2 regions of the Bradyrhizobium sp. USDA 4011 genome follow, and region 2 is predicted to be linked to the other one. Evidence: riboswitches for the same ligand, from Rfam matches in the RefSeq annotation. Region 2 holds a riboswitch; the other holds the start of a gene.

Region 1 (4,424 bases), 1.3 Mb from region 2:
AAGCGCAGGATCAACGACTTGGCCGATCAGATGCCGCGCGCAGTTGCCGGGCGGCGGCGACCATGTTGATCAGCGCCGGGCGAACCTCCTCCCATTTGCGCGTCTTCAGGCCACAGTCCGGATTGACCCAGAGCTGCGAATCCTGCAACCGCTGCCGAGCCAATGCCATCAGCTCCTTCATTTCCCCTACCTCGGGAATGCGTGGAGAATGGATGTCGTACACGCCCGGCCCGATCTGATTGGGATATTTGTAGTTCCTGAACGCGTCGAGCAGTTCCATCTTCGAACGCGACGTCTCGATCGAGATGACATCCGCATCCATTGCAGCAATGGCGTCGATGATGTCATTGAACTCAGAATAGCACATATGCGTATGAATCTGGGTTTGATCTGCAACGCCTGATGAGCAAATGCGGAAGCTGTCGACGGCCCATTGAAGGTAGGCCGCCCACTCCGATCGACGCAACGGCAATCCTTCGCGGAGGGCAGCTTCGTCGATCTGGATCATGCTCGCACCGGCTATCTCGAGATCGCGGACTTCGTCGCGTATCGCCAGTGCGATCTGCCGGCAGACCTCGCCTCTTGGAATATCATCGCGAACAAACGACCAGTTCAAGATCGTTACTGGCCCGGTCAACATCGCCTTCACCGGCTTGCTGGTCAGTGATTGCGCGTAGAGCCACCAATCCACAGTGATCGGTTTTGGCCGCGAAACATCTCCGAATAGGATCGGTGGCCTGACACAGCGCGAGCCATAGGATTGCACCCAACCATTCCTGGTGAATGCGAATCCGGCGAGTTTCTCGCCGAAGTACTGCACCATGTCATTGCGCTCAAACTCGCCGTGCACGAGCACGTCCAGACCAATATCCTCCTGCCAACGCAGAGCGCGCGCAGTCTCCTCCTTGAGGAATTTGTCGTACTTCTCGTCGCTCATGGCGCCTTGCGAATGTGTCGCGCGGGCATTACGGACCTCTGGGGTTTGCGGGAAGGATCCGATCGTCGTGGTGGGAAAGGCAGGTAGTCTAAAGCGCTTGCGTTGGATCTCGGCTCGACGGACAAATGGGCTGGCGCGCCGGCGCATGGCCTCGTCGATCGCTCGCATCCGCACCGCAAGATTGGCATCACGGATCTTTGGTGAAGTCCGACGGCCAGTCACGGCCGACTGCGATTCAGCAAGACTTTGAGCAACATTCTGATCACCCGCGAGTGCCCGCGCCAGGATCGCAAGCTCACGCATCTTCTGTACCGAAAAGGCAAGCCAACTCTTGAGATCGGATGCAAGTCCGGTCTCGAGTTCAACATCGACGGGCACATGGAGCAGCGAGCAGGACGGAGCGATCTGAACACGATCCCTGCCTAGCTTCGCAATGGCGGGATCCAGTTGCTGGCGGAGCGCCGACAGGTTCGACCGCCAAACATTTCGTCCGTCGACGACGCCGAGGGACATGACGAGATCACTTCGCCGAGCAGCAATGATCCGGTCCAACAGGTTCGGTGCGCGAACCAAATCCACGTGCAGTCCGGCAACGGGCATGTTCAAAGCTGTGTCCAGATTATCGCCGAGATCGCCGAAATAGGTCGCGACCATAATCTTGACGTTTGGTACTTCCCTGGCGAGCCGATCATAGACGTGCAGCAAAGATCTTCGCGTCCCCTCCTCCAGATCCAGGACCAGGCAGGGCTCGTCGCATTGAACCCAGTTTGCTCCCCTTTTGCCTAGTTCTTGCAGAACCTCGATGTAGACCGGTAATAGCTCATCCAGGAGTGACAGCGGCTGGAACGCAGGATCCGGACTCTTGCCAAGCTTCAAGAATGTGACCGGCCCGATCAGGACAGGGCGCGTCTGGAACCCCAGGGCCTTGGCTTCCTCATACTCCTCGATAGGCTTGCGAGAGGATAGGCGGAACGTCTGTCCCCGATGAAATTCAGGAACCATGTAGTGGTAGTTGGTGTCGAACCACTTGGTCATCTCCTGTGCGGGCGCGCCAAATCCGCCCGATCCGTGGCTGCAACTGGTATTCTGGCGATCGCATTGTGAACCGCGCGCCATGTCGAAGTACGTCTTGAGCGAAACCGATTCGATTTCCGACGCGTAGACTTCCGGGATGGCACCAACCATGACAGAGGTGTCGAGCACTTGGTCGTACAACGAAAAATCGTTGGACGGAATGACGGTGACACCGAGGGATTTTTGGCGAGCCCAGTTCGCAGCACGCAGGCCAGCTGCGTCCTCGAGCAATTGCTGTTCGCTGATTGCGCCGGTCCAGTAACTTTCAAGCGCGCGTTTGAGCTCGCGTCTCGGACCGATCCGAGGCGTTCCAAGCGTGGCAACCGGAAGGGAGAGAAGAGACATAGCGCTAACCCCGTAGTTGGGGGCAAAGGCGTTGGCGGACGCAAGCAGGATCGCCCCAGCGGCGGCGGCTTGGCGCACCACCGGGACACCCCGCCCGTGGACGTATATGTGGTCGAGGCAGGTCTCCTGGCTCGCGGGTCATCGCTGCTGTCCGGCCTTCCCGAAGCTGTACGGGCTTCAGTGACTTTGTTGGACAGCGGCTCGTCGCTTACAGTTGCGGGGGCAGCGCCGGCATGTTCACCGGCTTCCCTCTTAGCTCCGAATCCAGCGGGAGCGGAGAACCTCTACGATTTGGATTATCGGCAAGAGACCTCTTCCGTCAACCTCTAAGATGACTCTCTCACGTCACTGCCGCCATCATCAGTGATTCAAATGACCATTTAACGTCGAAAGTTGACCACGGTTGGAAGCCCCTCCAATAGATGCACTCTCCAATGTATGTGACGAAAGAATTGTCGAAGGCGCAAGTCACGGCGCTTCGAGTGGCATTTCGGTCTCTCGGCAGTCAAGAACCGCGCCAGGGACAAAACACCTGCGAAAACTCCATCGGGCATACCGGGCGCGCATATTGATCTGCGAACCAACCAATCCTGGTAGGCGATTTGCGGTCTCTGATGCCGATAATACTCGGGCATGCATATCGATTCACCTCAACGAACACCGGGATGCCCGCAATGACAACGGCTGTTCGGAGCGCCGTCGGCGTCCTTGCTGTCACCGCCTTTGCGGTCGGCCCGTTCGGGTGGCCTGGTAAGAGCGTTCATGAATCAATCCGTCAGACAGATGCTCTCGAGAATGTTGAGCAACTCGAGAGAAAGCTAGCGTGACTTGATCGTTTCTCGCTTGCCGGCTGTCGCGACTGGAAACGGCTCATCCAACCATGAATGCGGCGCCGAGGCAGCTGGATTGAGCAGACCGCAACATCGTGCGCGTAGGTAGAAACGCGCGCACCCTATCATCCGCCTGCCTGAGAACGCGCTTCTGACGATTCCACACGCCCGGCGGTGATGAGCGATTTTTGCTTATCATCAAATTACGAGCCGATAGCGATCGCAGGCGTTCGGGTGACCACACCGAACCAGACGGTTCAACAGCCCTCCAAAGTGCTTCCCGATTTCTCATCCGTAAATCGGCAGCGGCCTTCACTTGGCCCTCGAAGATCGGCGCGACAAAAACTGAACAAGCCCGAGCGGATCGGCTGAATGGAAACATAGAAACGAGCGTAGGTCGGAAAGCCGACAAACACTGCACGAATCTGGCGCGATTTGCCGGCTATTTCCTGGCACGAAGGATGCAAGCTCAAGGGTGCCCAGGCTTCTCCCCCTGGGCAGGTCCAGCACGGCAAATTGGGGTTGTAGCTGGCCCACTGAAGTTAGCGGCGCGTGACTCGAGTGGACAGACAGCGCCTGCTCGCGCGGGACATCGGCGGTGCCCGCGCCACGTTGCCGCTAACTTCTTCAATCGAGCATAGCATCGAGGGCTGCCGCTTTGACGTGTGGATGAAAAACCGATGGTCCGGCCGTTATGAAGAGAATGTCTGCAAGAGGCGTGCTTTGTCTCTGTCAATCGCTAGTTTTCCTTGCTGGGCTGGTTGCGACGGGCAACACTGCGCGAGCCGGCGAAAGCGCGCTTGTCGAACGAGTCAAGTCAACCTGGCGAGCGCGAGACGGTGAGACAATCGAGCACATTGTCTCCAAAGTTTCGAAAGTGGCGCAATTCGTCCCTCGAAACTGGGGAATCGCCGAAGGCATCGACCACACTGAGTATGTTTACCTTTCCTGGACCAGGCATCAGGATAACAGATCAGACGAACATTACGTTATTACATGGAAGGTCGGGACCGACGGAAAGATTGAAGTTGCGTCTCCCTATGCAAAGGCTATCGAATTCGGCTGGCGCGCCCTGGCGCTTTCACTCATCGCCAGTGAAGTCACCGACGGCGAAAAAGACGCAAACCTTCGTTTTCTGCATGATCCGGTCAATTTCAACTTTGTCACGACCGCGCAAGGCAAGCTCGGCGATCTGCTCCGACGCGGCCGCTGTCACATCATCGAACCTGTAGTCGTGG
Region 2 (4,424 bases):
GCGGAAACGCCACGTACATCATGACGAGGCCGGAGATGAACCACATCGCGAAGAAGAGACACGTCGCAATGCCGATCCAGCGATGGACGACATAGAGCCATCGCCGCGCTCGCCGGATCAGAGCGTTGCGCATGGTCAGAACTTCACGTTGACGGATAATTCGGCGGTGCGCGGCATGCCGAGCAGCCACTGCCCCGTCCCGTTCGAGGTCACCGCGTAGACCTTGTCGAACAGATTGTAGACCCGGAACGCGACCGTGGTGCGGTCATCCGGCTTCCACCTGATGCCGCCATTGACCACATTGTAGCCCGGCCGCAGCTGGGTGTTGGCGAGATCGGAGTACATCGCGCCGACGATCTGCACGCCGCCATAGACCGACCAGTTCGGCGCGAAGTCCCAGGTCAGCCAAACGTTCGAGACCTGCTGCGGCACGTTGACCGGAACATTGCCGTTGTAGCTGACGACTTTGCCGCCGACCACCTGGCTGTTGTTGTCGTATCGGGCACGCAGCAGCGCAAGATTGGCGTCGACGCGCCAGCCGTCGTTCAGCGCGAGCCCGATCGTTCCTTCGACCCCGCGGGATGATTGCTGGCCGATCTGCAGTGCCAGGCCGGCGGTCGGATTGCTGGGATCGGGAATGGTCAGGCCGGTCTTGACGATCTCGTACCCTGCCAGCGTCCACTCGCCGCGGCCGCCCCAGAACGACTGCTTGACGCCGATTTCGGTCTGCTTGCCGGTCGCGAGCTGGAAGGTTTTCTGCGAGGTCGACAGCGAGATCAGGTTGCTGACCGGATCGACGCCGACCGCATACTGGCCGTAGAACGCGAGGTTCTTGATCGGCTCGTACACCAACCCGGTTCGCCAGCTGGTGCCCGACAGCGTGGTTTCAAAACTGTTCGCCGGCGTCTTGTAGTCGGTGCGATCGACCTCGGGACGATCGTACCGGACGCCGGTGACGAGCGACAATTGATCGGTCAGCGACAGGCGATCTTCGGCGAACAGCGCGTATTGATTGACGATCGCGTTGAAGCCCGGCGTCGTCGCCGTGGTCGTCGCGAAGAACGATCCGGGATCGAACACGTAAGGATTGACCGACGACGCGCCGCCATAGGGCGAATTGTTGGTGTGGGTGAAGTCGATCCGGTTGACGTCGAACCCGGCGACGAACTGGTTCGCGAGCCCGAGAACGTGACCGCTGAAGGTCGCATCCATCCGGTTGCCGAGCTGCTTCTGGTCGTGGAATATCTCGATGTAGCTGGAGCGGTCGATCAGCTGGGTCTTCGGATTCCAGGTGTAATTTTCGATGTCGCGCCAGTGCCGCTCGCTGGTCAGATAATACAGCGTGTTGTTGACCTTGATGCCGTCGGCGACATCCCACTCGGTCTTGAACTGGGTCCAGCTGTCCTGGTAGCGGATCGCGCTGTCTGATGCGTTGTAGTTCTTGAAACGCAATGCATCCTGGATCGACCCGTTGATCAGCGGCGTGCCGAAATAGCGCGACGGGCTGCGATCGCCATAGTCCTCGGAGAGCGTAAAGGCGAGATTGTCCGATGCCTGCACCCGCACGGCGGCGGCGACCACCGCATTCGAGGTCTTGTCGCGATCGACCCAGCCGTCCGACATGTTGCCGGTGGCGTTGATGCGGTAGGACACATTGGGATCGATCGGACCGGTGCTGTCCACCGACAGCCGTCGCGTCATGTTGCTGTCGAGCGAGACCTCGGCCTCGTTATAGGGCGTGCCCTGCGGCTTTTTCGGAACAACGTTGATGACGCCGCCGATCGCACCCTCGCCGTACAGCACCGAGGCCGGACCGCGCAGCACTTCAACCCGTTGCGTCGACCAGGTGTCGTAGGGGAACGTCAGGGTGCCCGAACCGATATAGAAGCGCGTGCCGTCATACAGCGTCATCACCGAGTTGCTGCCGGCAAAACCGCGGGTGCTGAACGACAGGCCGCCATTGCCGGGCGCCGGCGTCGCGATGAACCCTGCCGCGTTCTGGGTGACGGCATCGAGCACATTGTGCTGGCCGCGTTCGGCGATGGTCTGCGACGTGATGATCTCGACGCTGGCCGGCGTCTGCAGCGGCGTCAGATTGAGGCGACTGCCGGTGCCTCCCTGTGTGGTGGCGTTGAGCGTCGGCGATGCCGATCCCGATGCACCCGACGCCGCGGTGCGCGGCGCGCCAGCGGTTGCCGCCGCCGTTGCAGGTCTGGCGCGCGGCCGCGACGACGTCGCCGAGTTGCGGCTTCGCACCGTGGGCTTGGGCTTTGCGGATGTCGAGGGTGCGACCTCGATCGGATCGAGCGTCGTAGGTGGAGCTGTTTGCGCCGAAGCCTCAGTCGGCAGCAGCAGCGATGACAGGGAGCAAACGAGACCGAGGCGCCAACGGCGCGCGGCGGGAGATGACGGAGACATGAGAAGACTCGCGGTAACGTGGCACGTCACCGCGAACGCGGACTGGCGCATTGCCCCAAAGGCAATGCTCCGATCCCACCAGGACGCCCCCGCCCGATGTGCTCGCGTGTGACCACGACTGACGGCAGGTCTCCTGGCTCACGGGTCATCGCCTGTCGACGCCTTCCCGGGCTTGATAGCCCAGTGGCAAATTGACGAAAGGCTCGCCGTTTACAGTTGCGGGGACAGCTGCGGCATTGGGGTTACCCTCGCACCGCATTCCCTTTTGATCCCCGAAGGGAACCGTCGGCAGAAACGATAGGTGGTGCGGGATGGGGTGTCAATTCGATGCGATTGTCGCACACATGCTTTGCGGGATGATGCTGCTGCGATGACACAGCGACAGCGCGGGCCGACGCGAGGATTCTCTATTCCGTCATCCTGACAGCTTGTGAATCTTTTTGTTTCGCCAATTTCTGGTGTGTTGGCGGGATAGCCGAAGCTTCAGATTTGATGGCCTTGCAGGATGTTGTTGGCGAGTGCGTACCAGAGCACGACAGCGCGGACCTTTTCGATGCCGCGCACGGTCAGTTGCCGCAGGTTCCAGTTTCGCCAGCGGGCATGGATGCATTCGCAGATCGAGCGAAGCTTGTACTGAGCCTTGCCGGCCTCGCTAGCCATCCGAGCCCGCCAAGCCAGGACACCCGGGCCATCCCCGCGCCGCGGCAGGGAGGGATCGGTGCCGTGCTTGGATTGTGTCGGTGGACAGAAGACCTCAACTCCCTGGCTGTGCGCCCATTCGATGTCGTGGGCGCTGCTAAAGCCGCCGTCGACGAGATGGCGCCCCGGAAGACGACCAATCCGCACGCGCGTCCGCTCGAGCATCGGCCGCATGAGGCCGCGGTCTGAGCCGGCATTGGTGATCTCGAACCCGACGACGATCTGCTCTCCGGCCACGCTTGCCACTTGCAAATTGTACCCCGGGCGGAAGCCGCCATCGGCCATCTTCATGACGCGCGCCTGTGGGTCCGTGGTGGAGGCGCGCGGCTCCTTGGGCGTCTTGCCGTTGTTGCGCTCTTCCGCGCGCGCTTGACGCTGGCGCTTGATCTCCTCAAGCGCTGCCTGTGCCGCCTTCAGCCGCTGCGCGCGCTCACGTGCTGCGCGCTCCTTGGCCGCCTTGATGCGCTGGTTGCTCGCGTCGGAGCGCGCATCGACCTCTCGCTTGAGTTCCTCCACGACCCCCTGCGCCACCCCCAGATGCCGGTCGAGGGTTGCCTGGCGCCGGAACGAGGCTGCTCCGGCGCTCGCCCGAATCCGCACGCCATCCTGCGCCAGCGTGTCGAGATCGACTAAGCCGACTTCGGCCAGCGCCGCCAGATGTTCTGCCAGCAGCCGGTCGAGCAAATCGGCATATCCGACCCGGAAGTCCGCCAGCGAGTGATAATTCACCGACACCCCGCCGCACAGCCAGCGATAGACATCGTGGCTCTCGCACAGCCGCTCCAGAGCCCGGGCACTCCCCCACCCCCTCGCTGGTCGCATAGAGCCACAGCGCCAACAAAAGTCGCGGCGAGGTCGCCGGATGACCAGGCCTGTGGCCCCGGGCCTTGATCCGATCCTCAAGCTCGCTCAGGTCGAGACCTTCGACATAGGACCAGATCACCCGCGCCGGATGACCCTCCCCAATGAGGCTCTCGATATCGACCGCTCGCAGCTCAACTTGATCGCGCTTCGGTTCGCGCAGCCGCGGCGAGCCCAACGGCGCCCCATCAGTTTGCGGCTTCGACCGCTCAGGCAGTTCTCCGAACAGCTTGTCCCCGGCCATCTTCCATCCCCCGCAACTCGCTCCGTGCAGAGAATCACATCCCGACCGAACCGGCTACATCGGCAGTCTAAAACAGGAAAAATTCACACGCTCTGAGGTGCGAGCCTTGCGGCGCAATTGCGCCGCTGGGCGAGCCTCGAAGGATGCACGGCCACCAGCCGGGCCGTCGATCCTTCGAGACGCCGCTTCGCGGCTCCTCAGG

The links. Region 2 has a riboswitch for cobalamin ahead of ACVW1C_RS23855 (TonB-dependent receptor). Riboswitches for the same ligand answer to the same signal wherever they lie in the genome.
Region 1: another riboswitch for cobalamin. It lies ahead of metE (5-methyltetrahydropteroyltriglutamate--homocysteine S-methyltransferase); the one in region 2 lies ahead of ACVW1C_RS23855 (TonB-dependent receptor).

Annotation. Positions count from the first base shown of each region.
Region 1 covers NZ_JBSSGG010000001.1:6,348,877-6,353,300, reverse strand. The annotation lists gene metE (5-methyltetrahydropteroyltriglutamate--homocysteine S-methyltransferase) at 11-2,356, opposite strand; cobalamin riboswitch at 2,456-2,657, opposite strand; gene ACVW1C_RS29965 (nodulate formation efficiency C protein) at 4,064-4,424, shown strand, end outside.
Region 2 covers NZ_JBSSGG010000001.1:5,084,692-5,089,115, reverse strand. The annotation lists gene ACVW1C_RS23860 (PepSY domain-containing protein) at 1-133, opposite strand, end outside; gene ACVW1C_RS23855 (TonB-dependent receptor) at 136-2,418, opposite strand; cobalamin riboswitch at 2,525-2,720, opposite strand; partial or broken gene ACVW1C_RS23850 (IS1182 family transposase) at 2,902-4,222, opposite strand.